DNA from 3 places in the Micromonospora sp. LH3U1 genome. Region 1 is predicted to be linked to each of the others. Evidence: riboswitches for the same ligand, from Rfam matches in the RefSeq annotation. Region 1 holds a riboswitch; each other region holds the start of a gene.
What was found. A riboswitch is a leader RNA that binds a small molecule or an ion and turns the genes downstream of it on or off. The one in region 1 is predicted to bind cyclic di-AMP.
Positions count from the first base shown of each region.

Region 2: linked by a shared signal. The riboswitch ahead of PCA76_RS14610 (LysM peptidoglycan-binding domain-containing protein) and the one ahead of PCA76_RS25085 (coiled-coil domain-containing protein) in region 1 are both predicted to bind cyclic di-AMP.
Region 3: linked by a shared signal. The riboswitch ahead of PCA76_RS00440 (C40 family peptidase) and the one ahead of PCA76_RS25085 (coiled-coil domain-containing protein) in region 1 are both predicted to bind cyclic di-AMP.

Region 1 is NZ_CP116936.1:5,493,554-5,496,804, forward strand. Features, by position in the region: gene PCA76_RS25075 (HelD family protein) at 1-404, shown strand, start outside; gene PCA76_RS25080 (cation diffusion facilitator family transporter) at 511-1,428, shown strand; cyclic di-AMP (ydaO/yuaA leader) riboswitch at 1,541-1,672, shown strand; gene PCA76_RS25085 (coiled-coil domain-containing protein) at 1,678-2,742, shown strand; gene PCA76_RS25090 (hypothetical protein) at 2,789-3,031, opposite strand.
Region 2 is NZ_CP116936.1:3,240,444-3,243,694, forward strand. Features, by position in the region: gene PCA76_RS14595 (nitroreductase family protein) at 1-556, opposite strand, end outside; gene PCA76_RS14600 (ArsR/SmtB family transcription factor) at 553-888, opposite strand; gene PCA76_RS14605 (ThuA domain-containing protein) at 954-1,616, shown strand; cyclic di-AMP (ydaO/yuaA leader) riboswitch at 1,771-1,942, shown strand; gene PCA76_RS14610 (LysM peptidoglycan-binding domain-containing protein) at 1,943-2,599, shown strand; gene PCA76_RS14615 (hypothetical protein) at 2,695-3,066, opposite strand; gene dinB (DNA polymerase IV) at 3,193-3,251, opposite strand, start outside.
Region 3 is NZ_CP116936.1:93,157-96,407, reverse strand. Features, by position in the region: gene PCA76_RS00450 (pyridoxamine 5'-phosphate oxidase family protein) at 1-153, opposite strand, end outside; gene dcd (dCTP deaminase) at 254-832, shown strand; gene PCA76_RS00440 (C40 family peptidase) at 901-1,941, opposite strand; cyclic di-AMP (ydaO/yuaA leader) riboswitch at 1,954-2,089, opposite strand; gene PCA76_RS00435 (N-acetylmuramoyl-L-alanine amidase) at 2,324-3,251, shown strand, end outside.

The DNA of each region.
Region 1 (3,251 bases):
TCGCGGTGGCGGCGGCGGAGATCCGCCGGATCTACCCTGACCTGCCGCTGCCGAGCGCCGTCCGCTCCACCGGGGTCGATCCGGTCGAGCTGGTGGTGCCCGCGACGGGGTTGGAGACCGCGACCGTGGAGGCGGCCGCCGGCCTGCTGACCGAGGTGGAGGGCACCGTCGGGGTGATCACGCCGGTCCCCCGCCGCGACGAGGTCGCCGGTTGGCTCGACGCGCTCGGCGCATCGAGGCTGCAGGTGGTGACCAGCCTGGAGGCCAAGGGCATGGAGTACGACGGGGTGGTGCTGGTCGCCCCGAGCGAGATCCGGGCGGATCCGGGCGCCGGGGTGCGCACCCTGTACGTGGCGCTCTCCCGGGCCACTCAGCGACTCACCACCATCGACCCGATCGGCTGATCCGCGCCAGATGGCCTGGTCGGGAGCGGTCGACCCCACACTTGCATACATAGCGATGTGAGCATACATTTGACCGTGTCCCGACTGGCGGCGGAAGGTGGACCTCGTGGGCGCAGGTCATGACCACCACCATGCGTCGGTCGCCAATGCCGCACACCAGCACCGGGGCCGACTCTGGGCGGCTTTCGGGCTGCTCGCCGCCCTGATGGTGGTCGAGGCGGTCGCCGCGCTGCACACCGGCTCACTCGCCCTGCTCTCCGACGCCGGGCACATGTTCACCGACGTGCTCGGCATCGGGATGGCGCTCGCCGCGATCACCGCGACACGGCGGGCCACCACCGACCCGCAGCGCACCTTCGGGCTCTACCGACTCGAGGTGCTCGCCGCGCTGGCCAACGCCGTCCTGCTCTCCGGCGTCGCGGTCTACGTGGTGATCGAGGCGATCCGCCGCTTCGGCGACCCGCACGAGGTCATCGCCGGCCCGATGCTCGTGGTGGCCGTGCTCGGTCTGCTCGCGAACGTCGTCGCCTTCGCCCTGCTCCGCGCCGGAGCCCGGGAGAGCATCAACCTCCAAGGCGCCTACCTGGAGGTGCTCGGCGACCTGCTCGGCTCGCTCGGCGTCATCGGCGCGGCGCTTCTCATCACCATCACCGACTGGTGGTGGGCCGACCCACTTGTCGCGGTCGCCATCGGCGCGTTCATCCTGCCGCGTACCTGGCGGCTGGCACGTGCCGCCGTCCGCATCCTGGTGCAGGCCGCACCGGAGCATCTTCAGGTGACCGCCGTACACGACCGGTTGGCCGCGGTCCCCGGTGTCGTCGAGGTGCACGACCTGCACGTGTGGACGCTCACCTCGGGCATGGACGTGGCCTCCGCACACCTGACCATGGCACCCGGCGCGGAGGTCGGCGCGGTGCTCACCGCGGCGCGTACGGCCTTGCACGACGACTTCCGGATCGAGCACGCGACGTTGCAGATCGAGCCCGGCGCGGCCTCCGGCGCCTGCGGCTCGATCGAGTGGTAGCAGTAATTCATCGTGACGACGCACGCACCGTCCGTCACATTGGCTGCAGCGGCCCCACCGGCAACGGTAGGCTCGGTCCCGGCCTCCACCAGGCGGCGCCTCCCGGCGCCGGTGGCGGTCGCCGCCTAATCACCCGAGAGGGCGAACCGGGGAACCATGTTCCTGGGGTGCATCCGCGTCAGCGGTAGGGATCTTCCGTCCCGAACCCGTCAGCTAACCCGGTCGGCGGCTAACGGAAGGACATGCGCAGTGGCACCAGCACGACCACCCGCCGCCCGCCTGGCGGCCCTGATCGTCGCGATGTTCGCCCTCGGCGTCGCGCTCCCGGCCGGCACCGCCTCGGCCGCTCCCCCGACCGGCCTGCGGGCCGCCGCACCCGACTCGGACGAAGAGGGCGGCACCCCGGCGCTGCGAGCCCAACTCGATGCGGCCAGCAAGGGCTATCTGGACGCGAAGCGCGCCCTGGACACCTCCGTGCAGCGGCAGCAGCAGCTCGCCACCCAACTGAAGACCATCGAGGTCGAGCTCGCCCAGCGCAACGGCAAGGTGGGCGAGATCGCCGACGTGGCGTACCGCACCGGCCGTCTCGGCGCGATGTCGGCGCTGCTCAACAGCAACACCCCGGAGGGCTTCATGGACCGGGCCGCCGCCCTGGACGCGGTGGCCGCCAACGAGGACCGGGTGCTGCGTGATCTGCTCGCCACGAAGGACCAGTCCAACCGCACCCGGGTCGCCCTGGACGGCGAGATCAACGAACAGCGCAAGCAGGTCACGGTGATGGCCAAGCGCAAGGAGCAGGCCGAGCGGGCACTGACCGTGGCCACCACACCCAAGCCGCAGACCACCACCGACACCGGCTCCAACCGGGGCACCTCCGCCGCCAACGCGACGGCGGCCCCGCGCAACTCCGACGGCTCCTGGCCGTCGGAGTCGTGCAGCATCAACGACCCCACGCCGGCCAGCGGCTGCGTCACCCCGCGCACCCTGCACGCGCTCAACCAGGCCAAGGCCGCCGGGTTCACCCGGTACGTCTCCTGCCACCGCCCCAGCGGCTCCGGCGAACACCCGAAGGGCCGGGCCTGCGACTTCGCGGCGCAGAAGAGCGGCTTCGGCGGGAACGCCACCGGCGGCGACAAGACGTACGGCAACAACCTGGCCGCGTACTTCATCCGCAACGCCGACCGGCTCGCCGTGCTGTACGTGATCTGGTACCGGCAGATCTGGCTGCCCAGCAGCGGGTGGAAGTCGTACAGCGGGGCGGGCGGCACCCCGTCCACCGACCACACCAACCACGTGCACCTGTCGGTCTACTGACCCCACCCGCGTGCTGCCGGTGAGTCAGCAGGATGACTCACCGGCATCACGTTGTGGAGACCCACAGCAGGAACACGATCGTCACGACAACCCCGGCGACCGCGACCAGACCGGCCACCACAGCCGCCCGAGGAGAGTTGCGCCCACGCAGCTCGAAGGCCGTAGTGATGGTGAAGAGCAACGCGAATATCTCGAACGCGGCGAGCCAGAGAAGTCCGAGGAAGCTCAGCAGGCCCTCGACCATGTCGCGGCCACGAAAGATCAGCAAGCCGCCGTATGCCGCGCTCACCCAACACAACGTCGCCAGGCCCGCCAACACGTACGCAGCTCGATAGGAGACGGGGGCGGGACGGCCATCCCCCGGTCTCACAAGGGGTATCCCTTCGGGATCGTCGGGCGGGGTCAATGGGTGAGGCGTCGGCGAGGGGGTCATACGCGGACGCTAGCCGGGTCGCTGTGCCCCGGGAATCGGTCGACAGGGCTCGCGGCTACGTCGCCGGGCGTACCCC
Region 2 (3,251 bases), 2.3 Mb from region 1:
TCTCCCGCTCATAGCTGAGATGGCTCGTGGTCCACGCGGTGCCCAGCCCGCGTTCGCGGGCGGCCAGCATGAAGCTCCAGAACGCCGGGATGACGGAACCCCAGGCCCCCGCCTGTCCCCGGACGCTGTCCAACTCGGCGCGTGACTCGACGCGCAGGCAGGGGATGAGCAGCAACGGGACCTCGTGCAGGTGGTCCGCGAGGTGCTGCAGGCTGCCCGCGATCCTGCCCCACTGCTCGGAGGCGAAGTTCATCCGGCTGAAGGCCGGCCCGGTGCCGCCCGATGCCGGTGGTGGCGCCATCAGACCGAGGCGCCACAGTCGGGCGACGGCAGCCCGGGTCTCCTGGTCCTCGACGAAGACGAAGTCCCAGCGCTGCCTGTTGCGGCCGCTGGGTGCCTGAAGCGCGATGCTGAGGCAGTCCTCGATCACGGCACGGGGGACCGGGCGTCGCAGGTCGAGACGCTTGCGGACGGCGCGGGTCGTGCTCAGGACCTCGTCGGCGGACAGGCCCAGCGTGTTCGGCGCGATCTGCCCGGTCGGTCCGGCGTCGGTCATGCGGGCACTCCCACTCGCTCGGGCAGGTCGAGGTTGGCGATGATCCCGGGGAGGAGCCCGGGAAAACGGTCATTGATCTCGTCGGCACGCAGTTCGTGGCGACGGAAACTGCCGTTCGGTGTGACGCGCAGGACGCCGGCGGCCCGCAGCACCTTCAGGTGGTGCGAGAGCGTGGAGATGCTCACCTCGGACAACGCGTCGAACTTTCCGCAGACGACACCACCGGCCTGCGCCAACTGCCGTACGACGCTCAGGCGCACCGGGTCGGCGAGGGCGCCGAGCAACGTGGCCAGGTCGACCGAGGCGAGATCGGGATGATGCAGGGCTCTCATGGACGCCATGCTAGCTTTCAATTCGTGATTTCGAAAACTATCCAAATGCTGAGCGGAGCACGGCCATGCCTGTCGACACTGTGATCTTCAGCGGGGATGGTCCGCACGCCGACCCCTGGCACCAGTTGGCCGAGACCAGCGCCACGATCGCCAGCCTGCTCGGCGACGAGGACCAGGTCGCGATCGTGACCTCCGTCGACCAACTCGAGGCGGCACTCGACGGCGCCCGCCTGCTGGTGGTGAACGCGAGCGCGGACCGTTCCACCCCGATCCCCGAGGACGAGGCCTTCGCCCGCATCCTCGACCGCTTCCTGGCCCGTGGCGGCAGCCTGCTCGCCACCCACAGCGCCACGATCGCGTTCCCTCAGCTGGCGAGCTGGCGTTCCGCCCTCGGCGCCGCCTGGGACCACGGCCGGACCTTCCATCCGCCGATCGGCCCGAGTCTCGTCCGGCGCACCGGTGTCGAGCATCCGATCACTACCGGTCTCGGTGACATCGAGGTCCACGACGAGCGCTACACCGACCTGGAGCTGGTCGACGGCGCCCAGATCGAGCCCCTCTACGTCCACGACGAGGGCGGTGACACCCACCCACTCGTCTGGGCGCGCACCATCGGGACCAGCCGGATCGTCTACAGCGCGCTCGGGCACGGCGTCCGGTCGTACGAGTCGCAGGGGCACGTCGAGCTGCTGCGCCGCATCGTGGCCTGGCTCCGTTACGACGTCTGATCCGCAACGGTCCACGGTGGTCACTGCACAGTGTCCACTCGCTCGCAACCGCTGCGGGTCACGCCCCGCGTAGCCCGGTGAAGAACTTCACAGGGGTTGGGCGATCGTCGCCGGCCGTGCCTAACGTCGGTCGGGTTCGCCACTGCGGACACCACGACCGGCAACGCCAAATCCTGCCCCCGGTCGTCGGATACCAATAACCCGGGCAGGAGCGGGGGACCCAATGTTCCTCGGTGCACGTCACCTCGGGGTGAAGCCGCCACCGCGCGGCCGGGCTCCTCGGCCCGAACCCGACAGCTCACCTCGCCGGCGTGGAGGAAGCACACATGACGTCTGTTCACACGCCCCGTCACCGACGGGTCACCACCCGCCGCATCGCCGTCGGCACCCTGGCCGTCGGTGCGGTCACCGGCGCCGTCGCCCTCTTCGGCCCGGCCGCGCCGGCGCAGGCCGGCGTCAACTGGGACGCGGTCGCCAGGTGCGAGTCCGGCGGCAACTGGAAGATCAATACTGGTAACGGCTACTACGGCGGGTTGCAGTTCTCGCAGGGCACCTGGGCTGGTTACGGCGGCAAGAAGTACGCCGCCCGCGCCGACCTGGCCAGCCGTGGCGAGCAGATCGCCATCGCCGAGAAGGTGCTCGACGGGCAGGGCATCGGCGCCTGGCCGACCTGCGGCAAGAAGGGCGGCTCGTCGGGCGGCTCCGCCACGAAGTCCTCGACGAAGTCGTCGAAGTCCACCGCGAAGGCCACCACGCCGAAGGAACGTTCGTCGCGCGGCGAGCAGCCGGCGACCCGCAACCACGAGCGCACCGCGCCCGCGGCGGGTGGCGAGACGTACGTGGTCAAGCCTGGCGACACCCTGTCGGAGATCGCAGACAGCCACCGGCAGGTCGGCGGCTGGCAGGCCCTGTACGAGCGCAACCGGCAGCTGATCGGCACCAACCCGGGTCTGATCTTCCCGGGTCAGCGGCTCAGCCTCTGACGGATGACACGCGAACGCTCGGCCGGTGAACCGGCCGAGCGTTCGCGTGTGGGGTGCTGATCAGCCCGACTGTCCGTGCCCCCGACGGACCGCCGTCACGCAGCGGAGGCGGACGCCTTCGACTCTCGCTGTGACGCCACCGGGCCGGCGTTCCAGCCCCAGCGGGGCGCCGGTGCCGCGCTCTCCCCGGGCCGGCCCGTCCCGACCCCGTCACTGTCGTCGCCGTCGATGGTCGTGTCGACCGAGGCGGGCGTGCTGCGGGCCAGTCGCAGCGACTGCTCGGCGCCGTTGCGGGCCGCGCACGGCCAGGACTGCCCGGCGCACTGGAGGTTGCGGCAGTGCCCCTCGTCGTCCGGCTCGTGGGCGCTCAGCACGTCGATCGCCAACTGCCAGAGCAGCGGGTCGGTCACGTCGTGCGGGCGCTCGGCGCTGCGGCTCGGTCGGTTGCTGGTGTCGTCGTCGGACATGGTGGGTCCCCCCCTTGGCAGGCTGTACCCCCCAAGGGTCACCCGTCAGCCGCAGGCTAAACCGCCGGCCTGCTGTGATGTGTCTCCGGTCGCAGCTCCGACGTCCGAACACGGCACGCATACCGGTCAATCCGGCAACAGCGGCATCTCGACGCCCGGATCCCGGCCGAGCAGCACCGCACGGG
Region 3 (3,251 bases), 1.7 Mb from region 1:
GGTGATGACCGGGGAGACCGGATGGACCCGGGGCCCGCCATCGGCGCGGACCGTGGCCAGGTAGCCGAAGCCCGGCCCGTACTGCTGGAGGAGAACGCGGATCCCGTCGGCGAGTCGGGGCTCGTCGGCGGCGAATTCGGACCAGGAAGCCATGCGGGCATTCTATCGAACAAATGTACGAGCGGCGACCTCGACGCGCTGGTCACCGGCCACCGAATCCTACGGCTTTGGGTGCCGCCGCTATGGTGGTCCGATGCTGCTCTCCGACCGCGACCTGGTCTCCGAGATCAAGGCCGGCACGCTGGGCCTGGAGCCGTTCGAGCCCACCCTGGTCCAACCGTCCAGCATCGACGTGCGACTCGACCGGCTGTTCCGGGTGTTCAACAACCACCTCTACACACACATCGACCCGGCCATGCAGCAGGACGACCTGACCTCGGTGGTCGAGGTGCCCGACGGTGAGCCGTTCGTGCTGCACCCGGGGGAGTTCGTGCTCGCCTCGACGCTGGAGGTCATCTCGCTGGGCGACCAGCTCGCCGGCCGGCTCGAAGGGAAGAGCTCACTGGGCCGGCTCGGTCTGCTCACGCACTCCACCGCCGGCTTCATCGACCCGGGCTTCTCCGGTCACGTCACGCTGGAGCTCTCGAACGTGGCGAACCTGCCGATCACCCTCTGGCCCGGCATGAAGATCGGGCAGCTCTGCATCTTCCGGCTCTCCTCGCCGGCCGAGCACCCGTACGGCTCGGTGGTCTACGGATCGCGCTACCAGGGCCAGCGAGGGCCGACGCCGAGCCGCGCCTGGCAGCACTGGCGCACCTGGCCCACCCGCTGAGCGGTACGACAGACAGACGACGAGGGCCCGCCGCGAGGAATCGCGACGGGCCCTTCGGTCACCCTTGATCAGCCTGGGCGGCCGTAGCTGTGGATCGGGCCGTCGTCGACCTTCTTCATCTTGACCGGTTGACCGGCCTGCGAGGCGTGCACCACCCAGCCATTGCCGACGTACATGCCGACGTGGTGGATGTCGCTGTAGTAGAAGACCAGGTCGCCGGGGCGCAGGTCGGCCTTGCTGACGTTCTTGGTGACGCGGCTCTGCGCGGCGGCGTTGTGCGGCAGAGACACACCGGCCTTCGCCCAGGCGGCCAGCATCAGCCCGGAGCAGTCGTACGAGTTCGGGCCCTCGGCACCCCAGACGTAGGGCTTGCCGATCTGCGCGCAGGCGAACTTGACCGCCGTGCCCGCAGCGCCACCGGGATAGCTGCCGGGGCAGGGAGCCGGGCGCAGCGAACCGCCGCCACCGTTGCCGTACACCTTGATGCGCAGCTTCTGCAGCCGGTCGATTTCCTCGTTGATCTGCTTCTTCTTTGCCGCCAACTGGGCCTCGGTGAGGGTCAGCTGGGCCACCATCTCGTCCAGCGGCGCCTTCTGCTTGGCCAGCTCATCGCGGAGGTCGGCCACCTGCCGTACGTCCTGCTGCTGGTTGTGCGCGAACCGGTCGAGCATCTCGAGCTGGCTAACCGCCTCGCTGGGTGACCGGCTGCCCAGCACCGCGTTGACGGTCAAAACGTTCTCGCCCTTGTACGCGCGCACGGCCAGCGCGCTGACCTTGTTCATCGCGGCGTCGACCTGACGCTCCAGCGGGCCGATGCGTGCGGCCAGCGCGTCCGCCTGCTTGCGCTTGGCGGCGAGGTCGGCGCGGGTGGCGTTGTGCCGTTCGATGACTGGTTCGAGCTTGTTCCAGTCGGCGTCGATCTGGCGCTCGATCTCGGCGACGGACGGGTCGGCGTGGGCCGCCGTGGCGCTGCCCGTCAGGACGACGGCGACGCCGGCCAGCGCGGCGACAGCGGTGGTGAAGCGGGACCAGCGTGAGCGCGGCGTGATCGACGTCGGGCCGGCTGCTGCCGGCCGCTCGTACGACGGCCGCGGGGCATGGAGTGCCACCGGGTTCCGTACTCCTTCTTCCTGACCGCCTACCGGGTTAGCTGACGGGTTCGGGCGGGAAGTCGGCGCCCTACCGCAGTGGCTGCGGATTCACCCCGAGGGACCTGGGTCCCCGGTTCGCTCGGAAACGACTCGGCGGTGTCGGTCCGTTACCGCCCGGGCTGGGCGGAACTGATATCGGGCCGACGAATGACCAGAGTAGAGACGCCTGTTACCGATCCGCAACCCGTGCGGCCGTGACACTCCGTACCGATCAGGGAGCGTCACAGGCTGTACGCGAAGATTTCTTTCGTAACGCGTCGAGACATGGAAAGCTATTGACGCAGACTCCCGGGCGGCGCGAAGGTGACCTCACCTTCATCCGTGAAATTTAGGGGGTTCGATGCACCGTCCAACCCTGTCCCTCCGGCGGCGTGCACTGCTCACCGCCGCCGTGGTCGCCGCAGCGACCGCGGTACCGCTACCCGCCGGCGCTGCCGCCGCCGCACCCACCGCCGACCGCCAGCAGCAGTACGCCGCGGCGGCAGCGGAGTACGGCGTGCCGACCGGTGTGCTGCTCGGCGTCTCCTACCTGGAGTCCCGCTGGGACAGCAACGCCGGCACACCGAGCACCAGCGGCGGCTACGGCCCGATGCACCTGACCGACGCCCGCCACGTGGTCGCCCTGCCTGAGCGCGGCCACCACGACACCGCCGCCGAGGACCCGCGTGGCGACGACTCCCGACCCGCCCTGGCGCCCGCGCCTCGGCAGGCCGAAGACCCCGCGCCGCCCACCGCCGCGTTGCAAACCGTGGACGCCGCCGCCGCGCTGACCGGCGCGGCACCCGAGGCGCTGCGCACCGACGCGTACGTCAACATCCGGGGCGGGGCGGCGCTGCTCGCCGCGTACCAGCGGGAGTTGGGCGCTCCGGTTGGCGCCGGCACCGACCCGGCCGCCTGGTATGGCGCGGTGGCCCACTACGCCGGCGCGGACAGCGCCGATGCCGCAGCGGCCTTCGCCGACGAGGTCTTCACCACGATCAGCGCCGGCGAGTCCCGGGTGACCGACGACGGCCAGCGGATCACGCTGCCGGCCCGCGCGGTACAGCCGGAGCGTTCCTGGCTGGACCGGCTGGGCCTGCGCCGTCTGGCCCGCCCGGACGGACTGGAGTGCCCTCGCACCATCTCCTGTGAGTGGATCCCCGCCCCCTACGAGGCGTTCGGCGACGGGGACTACGGCAACCACGACCTCTCCGACCGGCCCGCGCGGCAGAAGATCGAGTACATCGTCATCCACGACACCGAGGCGAGTTGGGCGACCACCCTGAAAC